4 regions of the Photobacterium swingsii genome follow, and region 3 is predicted to be linked to each of the others. Evidence: predicted binding sites of a transcription regulator. Region 3 holds the regulator's gene; each other region holds the start of a gene.
What was found. The regulator CRP, encoded in region 3, controls carbon source genes, mostly activating them, when cyclic AMP is high. The targets are predictions, from matches to a motif close to TGTGANNNNNNTCACA.
Positions count from the first base shown of each region.

Region 1: the regulator CRP is predicted to act here: its motif matches at 2,131-2,146, upstream of dinG (ATP-dependent DNA helicase DinG).
Region 2: the regulator CRP is predicted to act here: its motif matches at 2,255-2,270, upstream of OCU77_RS11125 (NupC/NupG family nucleoside CNT transporter).
Region 4: the regulator CRP is predicted to act here: its motif matches at 2,681-2,696, upstream of udp (uridine phosphorylase).

Region 1 is NZ_AP024852.1:1,003,852-1,008,105, reverse strand. Features, by position in the region: gene OCU77_RS04940 (YccT family protein) at 1-507, opposite strand, end outside; gene OCU77_RS04935 (porin) at 683-1,705, opposite strand; gene dinG (ATP-dependent DNA helicase DinG) at 2,240-4,254, shown strand, end outside.
Region 2 is NZ_AP024852.1:2,428,320-2,432,573, reverse strand. Features, by position in the region: gene OCU77_RS11135 (methyl-accepting chemotaxis protein) at 1-1,162, shown strand, start outside; gene OCU77_RS11130 (LysR family transcriptional regulator) at 1,255-2,193, shown strand; gene OCU77_RS11125 (NupC/NupG family nucleoside CNT transporter) at 2,465-3,685, shown strand; gene OCU77_RS11120 (hypothetical protein) at 4,151-4,254, shown strand, end outside.
Region 3 is NZ_AP024852.1:266,008-270,261, forward strand. Features, by position in the region: gene astD (succinylglutamate-semialdehyde dehydrogenase) at 1-209, shown strand, start outside; gene OCU77_RS01225 (DUF1338 domain-containing protein) at 310-1,104, shown strand; gene OCU77_RS01230 (hypothetical protein) at 1,181-1,375, opposite strand; gene crp (cAMP-activated global transcriptional regulator CRP) at 1,598-2,230, opposite strand; gene OCU77_RS01240 (OsmC family protein) at 2,503-2,907, shown strand; gene OCU77_RS01245 (phosphoribulokinase) at 3,003-3,872, opposite strand; gene OCU77_RS01250 (YheU family protein) at 3,952-4,170, opposite strand.
Region 4 is NZ_AP024852.1:1,313,048-1,317,301, reverse strand. Features, by position in the region: gene OCU77_RS06335 (ADP-ribosylglycohydrolase family protein) at 1-675, opposite strand, end outside; gene OCU77_RS06330 (acetate uptake transporter) at 776-1,369, opposite strand; gene udp (uridine phosphorylase) at 1,773-2,540, opposite strand; gene OCU77_RS06320 (zinc/cadmium/mercury/lead-transporting ATPase) at 2,881-4,254, opposite strand, start outside.

The DNA of each region.
Region 1 (4,254 bases), 740 kb from region 3:
TTTAGTCATATCTGTTGGTTTACCTTGCTCTAACGCAATGCCTTTGTCTTGGTTATAGTTAGCCACTAGCTCTTCAATATCAGAGTACGGAATAAAGCCGCCACCACCTGGTAGTACTTCCGCTTGATACGACAATGCAGTACCACCAACCATTACACTCCACTTTGGTTCGTCATTGCGAAATTCAGTCTCTGCCGCGCGGTAATTGCTCGCAGCTTCAGGGAAACGAATCATGACATCATCTTTAGTGTCAAAGCTCATAATAAAAGGTCGAGTACTGAAGAGTTCCGTTTTGGTACCACGACGTAACATTTTTTCGCCACGGATAACCACTTGGTTTTTTCCCTCAACAATATCATAGGTGTTATCAGCGATAGCGTTATCACTGTTCACAGCAACACCGTTAATCGCCAGTACTGATAAGCCATATTCTGTTTCTAACGTATTCGCTTGTGCGGAAGCGGCAAATACCAAGCTAAGGGCGAACCCAACCACTGTTTTATTCATTACTCTTTACTCCTTCAAAGCACCTAAATAGCGATCTAAATAATATCAATACTGCTAATACCAATCCATCTAAGTCACTGAGCGTTGTATCCCAGCGATAAACGAAAAAAGCCGCCCGAAGGCGGCTTTTAAATATAGGGGGAAATTTTATTTCCTAATTCGCTAAAAAGCGTGATTAGAATTTAACTTCCATACCTACTACGTAACCGAAGCCTTTTTCTTCAACAGCTTTAACATCTTCGTAGCCTAGTTCAACGTAAGCACGAGTGTTAGCAGTCAGTTGGTGAGCAACGTTTGCGTAAAGGTTCATTGCGTCTTGAGCTTTAGCATCGCCAGAGTTTTGTGCGTAGCCAAGACCAAATGTGTTCTTACCTAGTGTGTAAGAACCAGCAAGTTCCCAAGTTTTGATATCGCTGTCTGTGTCAGAACCATCATCAGATTGGCCGTATAGTGCACCAACGTAGATAGGACCAGCTGCGTAAACAAATTCTAGATCCCATGCAGTTTGTTCTGTACCAACGACAACGCCAGCGTCATTTTTAAATTGCTCATTTTTGAAATCAGCGTAGTAAGCACGTGCTTCAAAATCACCAAATGGAACACCAGCAGCGATTTCTAGTAGTTCTTCGCCTTTTTTGCCAGTAGCATCTTCTTGAGCGATGTTGTAACCAGCACCAGCCCAGAATTTCTCACCAGAGAAGCGGTATTTGATGTACTGATCCATGTCAGTATCTTCGTAGTTAACACCAGCTGTGTCTTTCAGCTCGATATCAACACCAACACCAGCATCATCGATGATAGCTAGTTGACGACCGAAAGTAACTTCACCGAAGTTACCACCTAGACCAACGTATAGACCGTCGTTCACTACGTCGCCAGAGCTCTTACCTTGAGATACTTTATTATCTTTAGATTCGCCGATTGCTAGTTCGATAGCACCTAGAGCGTATAGGTCAGCGTTTACTTGGTGTTGAACGCGTAGTGCTAGGTCACCGTCATCGATACGGATAGATGCGTCTGCATCTGTATCAGCTGCTTTTGCGAATGCATCAGCTTTAGCTGAACGGTAGTACTGAACTTCAGCAGCACCAGACATAGTAACTTGAGTACCGTCTTGGTCGTATAGAGATACTGCTGCAGAAGCAGAACCAGCTACTAGAAGTGCTGGAACTGTAAGTGCTAAAAGAGTCTTTTTCATGAGATCCACTGCCTTTTCTTATTTGGAATGGAATTCCTATTTCCAGAATTCCTTTTCTATTATGTTTTTTTAGAAGACCACCCGGTTAATACCAAAAGAATAATCATCTAAAGCAATTTGATTGCGGGGCTATCCTGACAGAGTTTTCGCCTAGGTGTCAAATAGTTCAAAAAATAAATCAAAAAACATTTATTCATTATTATTCAATAGGATAGGTGCAACAACAAAAGAAACAAAAGACAAAAAAGTTCTATTTAGCACGGTTAATCGTTTTTTAAAATGACAAAATAACAACACAAAAAACCACAAAATACCAAAACCAACGGTGGCATTGGTCATATATATTATAAAACACTGATTTTTTAGTTAAGTTAGTGTTTTATCGACAACCACCTTGCGCGTTCATGTTGAGTTCAATTTATTTTCGTGACCAAAATCTCATTTAGATTCAAAGTTGTTCAATTTATTTGCCCCCGCTCACATTCAGATGTTCGTGTTATAATCAGCTTCCTTGCCATTTAATACGTTACTTATATGTTACACAGCCAAATAAAACGCGATATCAAGCAATGCTATGAAAACCTAGGAAGCCAACTTGATAACTTCCGCCCAAGGCGTGCGCAGAACTACCTTGTTGCAGAAATAGCCAAAACATTGGCTGGCGAATACCATAAAAAGAACCGAATGTTAGTGGCAGAGGCGGGAACAGGGATCGGAAAATCTCTGTCTTATTTGATCGCAGGCATTCCTTTTGTACTGTTTAACAATAAGAAGCTACTTATTTCGACTGCAACCGTCGCTTTGCAAGAACAGCTCATTGAGAAAGACTTACCCTTGTTTAACCGCATTTTCCCAAAAGAATTCAGCTTTATTTTGGCAAAAGGACGTCAACGCTACTGCTGTGGGCATAAGTTAGCAGCATCGTGTGACGGAAATAGCGAAGACCAGATGAGTTTTTGGCAAGAAAAACCTAAAAAGTCTGATTTAGAACTTTTGACAAGAATGAAAAGTGCTTATGAATCAGGTAAATGGGATGGTGACCGTGATGGTTGGCCAAAACAAGTCCCCGATCGCGTATGGCAGCAAATTGTGGCAGATAAACACAGCTGTCATGCTGGATTACCCAAACACCGTCAGTGCCCTTTTGCTAAAGCACGCGAACATTTAGATAAAGCTGACGTCATTATCGCCAACCATGCACTGCTAATGGCAGATATTGAGCTTGGTGGTGGCGTAATTTTACCAGAACCCGAACAAACGATTTATGTAATCGATGAGGCCCATCACCTACCACAAGTAGCACGTGACTTTTCGTCTGCGGCTGCCAGCTTAAAAGGCGCAACCAATTGGTTAGAAAAGCTCAATCAATCTGTCGGTAAACTTGCTGAACTCGCGGATTACAGTAAAGCTGGGCGTTTTCAATCTTCGCTACAAGAAAACATTCAGCACCTTATTCCAACTCTGCGCCAAATCGCAGCCAATATTGATCCAAGCCATTTCAGTAAAGATGGCATTTATCGCTTTGAACATGGTGAGCTTCCCGCTTGGCTACAAGAAGAAGCCAAAGGGTGTAAAGATGCCAGTAAGAAAGCGTTACAAGCACTAGGCAAACTCCATGACTTAATTTCAGAACGATTAAAAGATAATGAAATTGGTGCTCGCCAAGGAGAACCCGCATTAGCTGAATCTGGATTTTACCTGCAAAGGTTAGAAAACCTAGAAAAAGTCTGGGCGCTAATGGCGCAGCCTTGTAACAAAAAAGGGGCTCCCCTTGCCCGTTGGATAGAAAAAAGCGGCGACCGTGAAGATGACTACATTATCGAAGTTTCGCCACTTGAAGTTGGCTACCGCCTAGACCAACTGCTATGGAGCCGCGCAGCAGGTGCCGTCCTCGTTTCTGCAACATTACGTGCGCTTAACCAATTTACCTACTTTTGCCGCCAGGTAGGTATTTCGGAATCCGATGGTGGGAAGTTTTTAGCTCTGGCTTCACCGTTTGATTATCAAAATAACGCGCGCTTAGTGATTCCAGCGTTACCGTTAGAACCACAAGCCGATAAATTTACTGAACTCTTGATTGAGACCCTCCCCGAATATCTCGAAGGCGAGACCGCAAGCTTGGTCTTATTCTCTTCGTATTGGCAAATGAACAAGGTAGCAGAGAGCTTGCAGCCACTGGCCAAGAAAAACAAATGGCAACTGCTGGTTCAAGGTGATGAAGCTCGCCACACCATTCTAAAAAAACATAAAGAGAACTGTAAAAATAAAGTACCGAGCATTTTATTTGGTACAGGGAGCTTCTCTGAAGGGCTTGATCTACCAGGTGATTTGCTTAAAAACCTTATCATTACCAAAATCCCTTTTGCCGTGCCAACCTCGCCTGTCGAAGAGGCTCACGCTGAATACATCGAAAGTCGTGGTGGTAACCCGTTTTTACAGATTTCTGTACCAGAGGCGAGTAAAAAGCTAATTCAATCTGCTGGTCGTTTACTGCGTAAAGAAGAAGATTCTGGTAGAGTGGTCTTGCTCGACCGACGCGTGATTTCACG
Region 2 (4,254 bases), 1.7 Mb from region 3:
TGGTAATACCATGGTGGCGACGATCAACAAGCTTTCTCAAGATGTGAATGCTTACGGTACAGCAAGCATGAAACAAAGCGCGGAAGATAATGCAGCTGTAATGCTAAAAGCGTCAATTGCGATTTTAGCGGTATTTATCATCGCTATCTTTGGTGCGTGGTGGCTATCAGGCTTAATTGTTAACCCAATCATTAAGCTTCAGGCTGTAATGCGCGAAGTGGCGGGTGGTAACCTACGTGTTCAAGCTGATCAAGACGGCGAGAACGAAGTTGCACGCTTAAGCGCTGATGTGAACAGCACTGTAACTCAACTGCACACGACGGTAGATGCATTAATCCGCATCAGTGAAGATGTAGCTTCTGCTTCAACAGAGCTTGCAGCGGTAATGACGCAGTCTGAAGCAAATGCTCAGCAAGAACTTAACGAGATCGACCAAGTTGCCTCTGCGGTGAATGAGCTTTCAAGCACAGCTGACAACGTAAGCGATAACGCAACTAATGCCGATGCGACTGCGAAGCAAACAGATGATCTAGCGAAAGAAGGTTTGAACATCTTTGAGCAAAGCAATGCAGCTAGCCAGCAGATGTCGAATACGCTCGAAGAAGCGGCAGGCGTGGTAACGCGTCTAAAAGACCAATCTGAGCAAATCAGCAAGGTTATCGAAGTTATTCGCAGTATCTCAGAACAAACTAATTTACTAGCATTGAATGCGGCGATTGAAGCGGCACGTGCGGGTGAATCTGGCCGTGGTTTTGCCGTTGTTGCCGATGAAGTACGTATGCTTGCAGCACGCACTCAGTCTTCAACGCAAGAGATTCAAACGATTATCGAAGAGCTTCAGTCTCAGTCTGGTAATGCGAATGAAAGCATGCAGCAGAGCCTAGAAATGCTTCAACGTAACCAAGCGCTTTCTAACCAAGCGAATGATGCGTTGATCGGTATTACTGAATCTGTTGTTCAAATCAGTGATATGAACACACAAGTGGCAACAGCCGCTGAGCAACAGTCTCAAGTGACGCAAGACATTAACCGTAATGTGACCAACATGTCTGAGATCATCAACCAAAACGTTGCTGGTATCAGTCAGAGTGCACAGGCAAGTGCTGAGCTTTCTCAACTTGCAGAGCAACAAAAACAACAGCTGTCTTTCTTTAAACTATAAGTAAAGCGGTAGATAGTTAATAAAAGCCTGTCTTTGACAGGCTTTTTTCGTTTAGGCTGAAAGAGCCGTAATGATGAACAGTGATAGTCGCAATGATAAAAAAAGCCCAACAGATGATCGTCTTTAATGCGCTGACCAAGCAGCAGAGCTTCACTAAAGCCGCCCAGTTGCTGGATATCTCACGTACTCAGGTGAGTAAGCAAATTCAACAACTGGAAGAGCGATTAGGGGTGCAGCTAGTGCAGCGTACGACACGCTCTTTTGCCTTAACGGAAGAGGGGCAACGCTTTGCTGTTCACTGTGAAAATATAGCCAGTGAGATCAATGATGCTGAAAGTGAACTGCTTGAAGTCAGTGATACTATGCAAGGTTTATTACGGGTTGGTATTGCACAGTCATTTGCACGTCATCATATTGCGCCTTTTATCTCAGAGTTTCATGAAAAGTACCCTCAACTCGATCTTGAGTTGAGCCTGTTTGATCACCGGGTTGACCTTATTGCTGAACAGCTCGATCTCTGGATTGGTATGACGGACTCTCCACCAGAAGGGTTTGTTGCTCGCCATTTGGCCGATTGCCATTTTGTGCTAGCGGCAAGTCCTGACTATCTTGCACGTAATGGGGTGCCATATACACCTGAGGATCTGTCTGATCATAACTGCATTACTTACTACAGCCGCGAGCGGAAAGACAACGTCTGGAGCTTTACTAAAGCAACGACAGATGATCAAGAAAATACAAACGTCCAATTGAAAGTAAAAGGTAATTTCAGAGTCGATTCTGCCGATGCTATTTTAGATGCCACCCTGACGGGGAATGGGGTGGGTTATCTGGCGACATATTTGTTAGAGAAAGAATTTAGCGAAGGGAAATTGGTACGGTTACTGCCTGATTGGACGCTGACTCAGCACATGCCTTTATATGCGGTATATCCGAGATACAAGTTTTTACCGAAGAAAGTGCACGCATTTATTGAGTTTGTTCGCCATCACATTGGTGAACCTGTCTACTGGGATAACGTATTGCGATAACGTTTGCACGAGATCTTGTGCAATATATCACCACGAGCAATGTATTTATGCAGCTTAATAATGTGATCATTGTCACTTGTGGAAACAAGAGTATCCCATATACGCACCAATCAGGTTGTTTTCGTTTGCTTTGCTGATAAAAGCATCAAAAAATCGGAATTGTGTGTCCAAAGTGTAAATGGGTGTAACAATCTGATCCTTGTCACACTTTGTAATATGAATAGAATGCCTCCGCAATCGTTTACTAAAAAAACTACTGTGGAGAATGACCTTGAATTATTTGGTCAGCATTTTAGGCGTATTTACGCTTTTTGCGGTTGCTATCTTATGTTCAGAAAACCGTCGCGCAATTAATTGGCGCACTGTGGGTGGCGCTTTTGCTATCCAATTAGTGTTTGCGGGATTCATTCTATATGTACCTGTTGGGCGCGATATCCTTAACAGCGTGTCAAATGCAGTATCTGGCATCATCGACTACGGTCGTGTTGGTACCGAGTTTCTTTTTGGTGAACTAGCTCAGTTTAAACTTGGTTTCATTTTTGCGGTTAACGTACTGCCAACGATTGTTTTCTTCTCTGCTCTTATTTCTGTGTTGTACTACCTTGGCGTAATGGGTTTCATCATTCGTACTATTGGTGGCATGTTGCAACGCATTCTTGGAACAAGCCGTACAGAATCTATGTCTGCAACAGCAAACATCTTTGTGGGTTCAGTAGAAGCACCACTAGTTGTTCGTCCTTACCTTGCTAAAATGAGCCGTTCTGAATTATTTGCCGTAATGGTAGGTGGCTTAGCCTCTGTTGCTGGTGGTACTTTGGTAGGCTATGCCGGTTTAGGTGTTGATATTAGCTACCTTGTGGCGGCAAGTTTTATGTCTGCACCTGCTGGTCTTATGATGGCTAAAATCTTGGTTCCTCAAACTGAAATGGTTGATGAGGAAAACCAAGCATCTGATGACGGTGAAGATGATGAGCCTGTAAACATCATTGATGCAGCAACACGCGGTGCGTTAGGTGGCCTACAAATCGTAATGGCAGTTGGTGCGAGTTTACTTGCTATTATCAGCTTGATTGCACTTATCAATGGTGGCCTAAGCCATGTTGGTGACTGGTTAGGTGTGAATAACCTAAGCCTTGAATTGATCTTTGGTTACTTGTTTGCTCCTGTGGCATGGCTGATTGGTGTACCTTGGTCTGAAGCGACAGTGGCTGCAAGCTTGATTGGTAAGAAAATCGCAGTTAACGAATTTGTTGCTTTTGCAGACCTTATGGCCGTAAAAGATCAACTAAGCGCACACTCACAGGCAGTTGTTACGTTTGCATTGTGTGGCTTTGCTAACTTGACTTCTATTGCCATGCTAATGGGTGGTCTTGGTGGCGTAGTGCCGAGTCGTCGTCCTGATATTGCACGCTTAGGTTTTAAAGCGATTTTTGCGGCAACCTTAGCGAACTTGATGAGTGCGACCATTGCCGGTGTGTTCTTGTCTTTCTAAGACTCGTATTACTCGCTAGATAATGAATTTTAAACAGAGAGCCTCGGCTCTCTGTTTTTGTTTAAGAAACGATTAAAAGCTAGGCCAAAGTAAATTGGCATCAATATTGCTGTATTATTGTTAGGTGGTTAAGTTTGGATTATCGAGTGGATATCTTCTGGTCTCACTTACTGCATTTCTCTGTTTAATTAGGCGTGAACATGAGAAACCTATGTGGTAACTGATTCAGAAAAGCTGTAGGTAGGGAAGCGCTGCCCGAATACACGGGCAACGGTAAGACCTAAGAGCGTTACATATTATCAATATAAAAATACCGAGAAGCGTTTTGTATTGATGGTAAAAGTATAGTGAAGAATGGCATTACACTTTCTTAAAAGTGATACCATTTTGTAAAGCGAGCGAGGTGAAGAAGCTAGCCTTTCTCAGAGCACTCTTTTTTTTCAATAAGTATTGGTTGCCTTAAGCATGAAATCACCCGTAGATAAACTTTTAACTAAGCATGAAAATCTTATTCATTCTGATGGTAAAAAAGTGTTGTCACATACGCAGAGAGATGACGGTGAGTGGGT
Region 3 (4,254 bases):
TTATTGACCATATCCGTGCAGGCATAGTGAACCGTAACCGTCAGCTGACTGGTGCGAGTGGGGATGCTCCATTTGGTGGTCCTGGCGCATCAGGTAACTTACGTCCGAGTGCTTACTATGCCGCTGACTACTGTGCGTACCCTATGGCATCGATGGAGGGTGAACAAGCTGAGCTACCTGCACAGCTATCGCCAGGTATTACTTTGTAAGCAAGTTGAGCAGACATCATCAAACTAAAAAAGAAGTGCCATACTGATTAGGTCGAATCAGGGCACTTCTACATCCATCACCAGCGGGGAGCATCTCAACATGGAAAGAGTAGAGCAACTGTTTAACAACTTATGGCAAGACTATATTCAACGCCTGTGCCCATCAGCGGATCAAGTACATACATTACTGACCGAAGATGAGCCGCTACTGAATGACCATATTGCGTTGCGCACATTTAACTTACCGAAAGTCGGACTGGATGTGCTAGCCGCACCCTTTATTGCGATTGGTTACAAACCTTGTGGCACTTACCATTTTGAGTCTAAAAAACTCTACGCTGAGCATTTTGAACACCCAAACCCTGCGGCGCCAAAAGTGTTTATTAGTGAGCTATTGGTGGGTCAGTGTTCCTCATTATTGCAGCAATCGGTACGTAGTTTGATTGATCAAGTGCCAGAGCAAGCGGTGAAAGATCCTGCCTTCTTGTATGGCGGCCGTTTGTGGGACATTGATTTTGAAACGTATGAGATGTTAGCCGCAGAGAGTGAATATGCAGGGTGGTTAGCGGCGCATGGCTTTGGCGCGAATCACTTTACGGTTAGCATTAACCAACTAGAACAATTTACTGAAGTGGCCGAGGTGAATCACTTATTGGCACATAATGGCTTTGCCATCAATGTATCGGGTGGAGAAGTGAAAGGCAGTCCTGAAGAGATGTTAGAGCAGTCTTCTACCATGGCAGATAAAGTCCCTGTCGCTTTTTTAGATGGGGTAAAAACGATCCCTGGTGGTTTTTATGAATTTGCCAAGCGCTACCCGCAAGCCGATGGTGAGCTTTATACCGGATTTGTCGCTGCGTCGGCGGATAAGATCTTTGAAAGTACCGACAGCTAGAGTGCAATGTTCCGGCCAATCCCAGCGTTTCACGCAGAGGTCATGTTGATAGCATGGCCTTTGTTCTATCTGTGGCTTAATACAGGCTTTCTAAAGGCGGTGACCACTGCGAGCCTTCTTGGCGCTGCGGCGTATTCGCTAATGAGATATGTTGTTCGAGAAAGTGACGTTGGCCACTGAACCCTGTCATCTCAACAGTTGTGGGTAGTGGGGCAATCACGCTCGGTGGTGGGGTGTTAGTGTTGTACGGAGAAAAACGTTCGATATCCATATCACGAACTCCATGATGCCGATTTTGTCGGGGAAGAGGTGACGTCGTCCATCGACGTCTGTTATGCACAATGTAGCAAAGGTGGCGTAGTTAGCAAGTGAAGAATCAGTGACAAGGTTAGCAAATTTGGATTTAGATATACGCCATAGGTATGGTGTTTTTCCGATATAAAAAAAGCCGCAAAAGCGGCTTTTTTCTAGTGATAATCGATAAATCAACAGATTAACGAGTACCGTATACCACGATAGTTTTACCGTGTGCAGAAATCAGGTTCTGTTCTTCAAGCATCTTCAAGATACGACCAACGGTTTCACGTGAACAACCTACGATTTGACCGATTTCTTGACGGGTGATCTTGATTTGCATACCGTCTGGGTGCGTCATTGCATCAGGTTGTTTCGCTAGGTTAAGTAGCGTCTGTGCAATACGACCCGTTACGTCTAAGAACGCAAGGTCGCCCACTTTTTGGCTTGTTACTTGAAGGCGAGTTGCCATCTGTGCAGACAAGCGCATCAAGATGTCTGGATTAACTTGGATTAGCTGACGGAATTTCTTAAATGAAATCTCAGCAACTTCACAAGGTGTCTTCGCACGAACCCAAGCTGTACGTTCTTGACCTTCTTCGAAAAGGCCAAGTTCACCGATGAAGTCACCTTGGTTTAGGTAAGAAAGAATCATCTCTTTGCCTTCTTCATCCTTGATAAGAACAGCAACAGAACCTTTTACAATATAGTAGAGAGTTTCCGCTTTCTCACCCGCATGAATCAAAGTGCTTTTTGATGGGTACTTGTGAATGTGGCAATGTGAAAGAAACCACTCTAGTGTTGGATCTGTTTGAGGTTTACCTGGAACCATATTACTAACTTCCTCTGCGTTTGTTGCCCAACAACGACATCCCTATAATTTCAGTCTGGGCTTAACAATAGAATTGCTCGCTGGTTAGGATATTAAGTCAGCCGCTGGGCTGCAAGCTCACTTGAATAATTAATTGAGAGTTTAACTTTTTTCGGTGGGCATTTCTTGATATTGATCTATCTGAAATCGTCATTTTGTACTCATAAGTGTGCACATGATCACACGGTTGTTAGATTATGCAGAATTGACGCCAAAACACTAAGGAGAAAGCAATGCAATCACGTGTGAAATGGGTAGAAGGAATGACTTTTCTTGCCCAGTCAAATTCGGGTCATAGTGTGGTGATGGACGGCAATGGTGGCGAAAAAGCACCCAGTCCAATGGAGTTGGTTTTGATGGCGGCTGGTGGTTGTAGTTCGGTCGATGTTGTTGATGGTTTACAATCTGCAGATCAACGTATCACGGGCTGCGAAGCACAAATTTCCTCGGTGCGCCGCGAGACAGCCCCACGTATTTTTACCTCGGCAAATTTGCATTTTGTGGTGACGGGACATGATCTTGATGAAGCCTTGGTGGCAACAACCGTCGCTAATTCGCTCGAGAAATATTGTTCGGTTTGTTTGATGCTGGGTGAAGGGGTTGAATTGACGCATTCATACGAAGTGATCGCCGCATAAATCTATTGCTAGGTAAACTGTAGCAGCATGATAAAAACGGAGACTTGAGGTCTCCGTTTTGCTGTTATTTGTTTCACACGGCAATTAAACCGCGACTAGCCGATTTTCCCTGTTTCAATCAGCTGCTGGATCAGAGGACGCATTATTAGCTCCATCGCAAAGCTCATTTTGCCGCCCGGTACCACCAAGGTATTGTGGCGTGACATGAATGAGCCTTGGATCATCGACAATAAGTACGGGAAGTCGACATTCTTGATCCCACGAAAACGGATCACCACAAAGCTTTCATCTAAACTCGGGATCCCTTTGGCGCTAAGTGGGTTCGAGGTATCCACGGTGGGAACACGCTGGAAGTTAATATGAGTCCGTGAAAACTGCGGCGTGATGTAATTGAGGTAATCATCCATCGAGCGCACAATAGATTCCATTACAGCTTCACGAGAATGACCGCGGTCACGGGTGTCACGAACAATTTTTTGAATCCACTCTAAGTTGACGATTGGTACCATGCCAATCAAGAGATCAACATGCTGCGCAACATTGGTTTCACCGTCGACGACCCCGCCATGTAAGCCTTCATAAAATAAGAGATCGGTATTTTCAGGTAGCTCTTGCCATGGGGTGAAAGAGCCTGGCATTTGGTTATAAGGCACGGCTTCATCAAAGGTGTGCAGGTAGCGGCGGAATTTGCCGGTACTGTCTTCACCGTACTGATGGAAAAACTGTTCGAGTTGCGGGAAATCGTTCGCTTGGGGGCCAAAATAGCTGATATGGCGGCCCTGTTCTTTGGCTTTACGTATTTCGACGTCCATTTCGGGGCGTGTAAAGCGGTGGAAGCTATCGCCTTCCAGCCAAGCCGCATTGATGCTCATCATATTGAACATTTTGCGGAAGGCTTCTGAAGTGGTCGAGGTGCCCGCACCGGATGAACCTGTTACTGCAATGATGGGGTGTTTTGCAGACATGACAAACCCTGTCGTTAAGATTAACGATGAGTTATTAACAGGATGTTGCGATTAGATCAAGTGTAAGCGATGTCGAGTATTAGAAATTGAGATCTCGACGAAGCTTAATATCGACTGATTCATGTAATTCAGAAAACATCACTACGGCTTCGCCTTGGGCAAGCTGTTGGCGAACATGTTGAACTTTTTGTTCTAAGGTTTTTTCGTGCTCACCGTAATCGGTGCCTTCACGTAGAACAAAGTGTTCGATCAGGTTATCGAGGGTATCTGGGGCGATGTCTTGCCAAGGAATAATCATAACAACCACTTACTGCTTTAGGAGGAGGTAACCACTGATAACATTATTATCAGTGGTTAAGGCGGTTCAAGGCAAGCAAAGCGT
Region 4 (4,254 bases), 1.0 Mb from region 3:
ATCATTCACTTCCCCTTTTAACACCCGTACCTGCTCTATCTTTTCTCTTATTTCCTCAGGCGATTTAATTTTCAATATATTCAAAACAGGATCTATACGGCGAGAACGTAACGCCTCATTAAGGGCACAAGCAAAAGCTTTTGAGCATTGTAGTGCTGTCTCGTTTTGGTGAGTAATACCAACAATACGATCAATTTCTTGCTCAAGCTTCTCTGAGGGGTATTTTAAGGCAACTAGCGCAGGGATTGCGCATAAGGCTGGATTTTGATCATCATCGCTGCCTGAGTCTTCAGGCCAATCATCAGGGTCTAACGAGGAGAGTGACAAAACTAACGCTTTAGTTGGACTATCAACATAACCAATGAACTCCCCCCCTGGACCGAAATGTTCTAAAACATGCTGTTGAATATAGTGAGTGCTAATCGTAGGGTCACTCAGCAACCGAATGTACAGCGCAAGCCATTCTCCATAAATAGTCGATTCGCCCGCAACCAACCTATCGTGCGCATAGTAACCATCAACACCTTTATAATGTTCGGGATTGGGTTCAATAAAAGGGAAGTGCGGGAGAGATAAAAGCGATTTCACTCGCTCAGGAGAATATATCCAATGAGTCCCCATACTCGCAGCGTCTGCGATGAGGGCCCCCATAATCGCTGCATATCGCTGTGCCATACTGATTCCTTATCGTCTAGAAGGTGAAGCTGAGACACTTCTATTCTAGACGATCAAAAAAACCTCGCCGAAGCGAGGTTTTTTCATCAATAAGGTGCGATTAAGCTGCAGCTTTAAGCGGTGCTGCTTGCGCTACTTTTTTCTCACCTACAGGCAGAATTGTACGACCGAATTCGTTGTTCAATACTTGTGCCATAGCGAAGTAGATTGCACTTGCACCACAGATGATACCTTCGAAACCAGCGATTGTGCCAATCAGTGCGCTACCTGTGAAATCACGAGCGGCAAGAAGGAAGAACAATACAGTTAGTGAAGCAAAAACGAATTGCTTAGCACGTGGGTAGCAAAGTGAACCGATGAACATGAAGCCAGTAAAGATGCCCCATAATAGTAGGTACCAGCCCATGAAAGGTGCAGGGCTTGCCGCTAGACCCATTTTTGGCATAACGATTAGACCGACAAGTGTTAGCCAGAATAGACCGTAAGAAGTAAATGCTGTTGTACCAAACGTATCACCACGCTTGAAGCACATCATGCCTACAAGCACTTGACCAAGACCGCCGTAGAAGATACCCATTGCTAGGATCATTGAATCAATAGGGAAGAAACCCGCATTGTGGATGTTTAAAAGGATGGTAGTCATACCAAAGCCCATCAAACCTAAAGGTGCTGGGTTAGCTAGTTTTGTAGACATTGAGTTCCCCTACAGGAGTAGTTCAAAAAAAGTAATAAATATTAAAAAATGTGTGCATCTGTAATGCGCGGCGAATTCTAATGGATGATCACGGCAAGATCAATCCAGCAAACGCTGAAAAAGGCAGCAAAAAGAGAAAAACATTCAACTTTTTTGATTTAAGTAAATATTAAGTACAATTAACTCCCACCCACAAGTGTAACCAAGTGTAAAAAACGTAATTTTATAGATAAATATGCACCTTGATACAAGGTTGCTATGAATATCCAGAAATCACCACAAAACGACGTAAATACAGTGATTACTCTTACTATCACTTGACCCATCCTTGAATAGCGGCCATAAAAAAACCACCCGAAGGTGGTTTTAGACGTGTAGAAGCCAAAGCTTCATTTTAGAAACATTATTCAGCAAGCATACGGCGTGCGGCATCAACCACGACTTTGATTGAGCGAGTTTCTGTCGCTTTCAGTGTTGCGTGATCAGGGATCTCTTTTTGAGTACGGTTGATAATAACACCCGCAACACAACCAGCACGTAAACCAGAACTTGCACACATAGTCAGCAAGGTTGCAGATTCCATTTCAAAGTTAAGTACACCCATTTGCTGCCATTCATCCATAGAACCTTGGAAACGACGTACAACACGGCCAGTGAATGTATCGTAACGCTCTTGGCCTGGGTAGAAAGTATCGCTTGATGCCGTCACACCTGTATGTACAGTTGCGTTATCAGCATCACACGCGGCTTTCATTGCTGTTGCAACATCAAAGTCAGCAACCGCAGGGAACTCCATTGGGGCAAAGTGAAGGCTAGCGCCGTCTAGACGAACTGAGCCCGTTGTTACGATCATATCGCCAGGGTTGATGTGTGGCTGAATCGCGCCAGTTGTGCCAACACGTAGGAAAGTACGAACACCAAGTTGTGCTAGCTCTTCTACAGCAATCGACGTAGATGGACCACCAATACCTGTCGAACAAACTACCACTGATTTACCATCAAGTTTCGCGCGAAATACTGTGTACTCACGAGAGCTTGCTAGAAACTCAGGGTTATCCATTAGGTTGGCAATCTTTTCAACGCGAGCTGGATCACCTGGGATGATCGCTAGTTCAGCACCGTTAAGATCCGCTTTATTAACACCTAAGTGGAAAACATTATTGTCAGACATATTGATATCCTTTTTATCGTTATTGCATTCTGTGTAGAGTCGTCAGAATACTTTAATCATAGGGTACGTTAAGAGTCATACTCAGCAAGTTTCACTCTCAAAAGCATGTTCTTACGATAGCCCATCAAATCACACTTTTTAGTGACAGCAATCACGTTAAACAAAATCGATTAGTTTTCATTTCTCACAAAAAAGTGACACGAGTCACCTAAAATCGTTTGCGGATGGCAAAGATCACAAAAAAACCGCAGTAACATTTCTGTTGGCTGCGGTTTATTTTAGTTAGTGGGCGAGTATTAACGCTGGAATATTAATCAGAAATTCTCACCAAATAGTCCACTTATTTATCAGGGTTAAAGCGAAGTAGCCTGAGCGCATTTAATGTCACCAGAGCTGTTGCACCACTATCGGCCAATACTGCGACCCACAACCCAGTCATTCCTAATAACGTCGTCACAAGGAACACACCTTTCAAACCCAAAGCAAGCACGATGTTTTGACGAATATTCGCTAGTGTTGCACGTGACAGCGCAATCATATTCGGCAACTCAGATACGCGATTATGTGTTAAGGCTGCATCAGCAGTTTCTAACGCGACGTCTGTGCCGCCCCCCATCGCGATACCAATCGACGCTGTTTTCATTGCAGGCGCATCGTTAATGCCGTCGCCAACCATGGCGATATTATGCCTGTCGTTCATCTCACGTACCGCAGACACTTTATCTGCAGGTAACAAGCCAGCACGAAAGTCGATACCAATATCCGCAGCAATGGCGCTTGCTGCACGACAGTTATCACCCGTTAACATGACCGCACCAACACCGATTTCTTTAAGAGCAATAATTGCTTTAGCAGCATCATCTCGCAGATTATCACGCCACGCGATAACACCAACAGGAAGGCTACCTCTCATCGCAACGACCAGCGTTTTACCTTGGTTTTCTAGATTATCTACGGTTTGCTGCTGCTCTACGGTCAGTAGCACTGATTCAGGTAGGCGATCGGCTGCGCATAGTAAAAGCATCTCACCATCAACCTCACCTTGAATACCCTTACCCACCAATGCTTCACGATGCTTAGCTTCTGGGATATGAATACCCTTATTCTCTGCAGCTTTGATCACTGCCATAGCAAGTGGGTGAAGCGAGCCTGCTTCAATCGCAGCGGCTTGACGTAATAACCTCGTCTCATCCCCTTCCCAGCTCACCAGATCAGTCATCACAGGTTTGCCTTCCGTTAAGGTACCTGTTTTATCAAAAGCAACGGTTTGAATATGGCCTAACTGTTCAAGCGCAGCGCCCCCCTTGATTAAAGCACCACGTTTAGCCGCGGCGGCTAGACCTGAAGTAATAGCAGCTGGCGTTGAAATCACCAAGGCACACGGACATGCAATAAGCAGTAGCGTTAAACCTTTGTATAACCACTCATCCCATGACTGCCCAAATAACATAGGTGGAATAACAATCACTAGAGCCGCTAACACTATCATTGCTGGCGTATACCAACGGCTAAACTTATCCAGAAAACGTTCTAATGGTGCTTTACGAGACTCGGCATCTTCAATCAAATGAAGAATACGATCGATAGCATTATCACCTTGTTCCGATTCAATAGTTAATTGCACCACTTTGTCAGCAACTAATGAACCTGCCATCACTTTATCACCAGGCATACGCTCAACAGGCACCGATTCCCCTGTCAGAGCACTTTCATC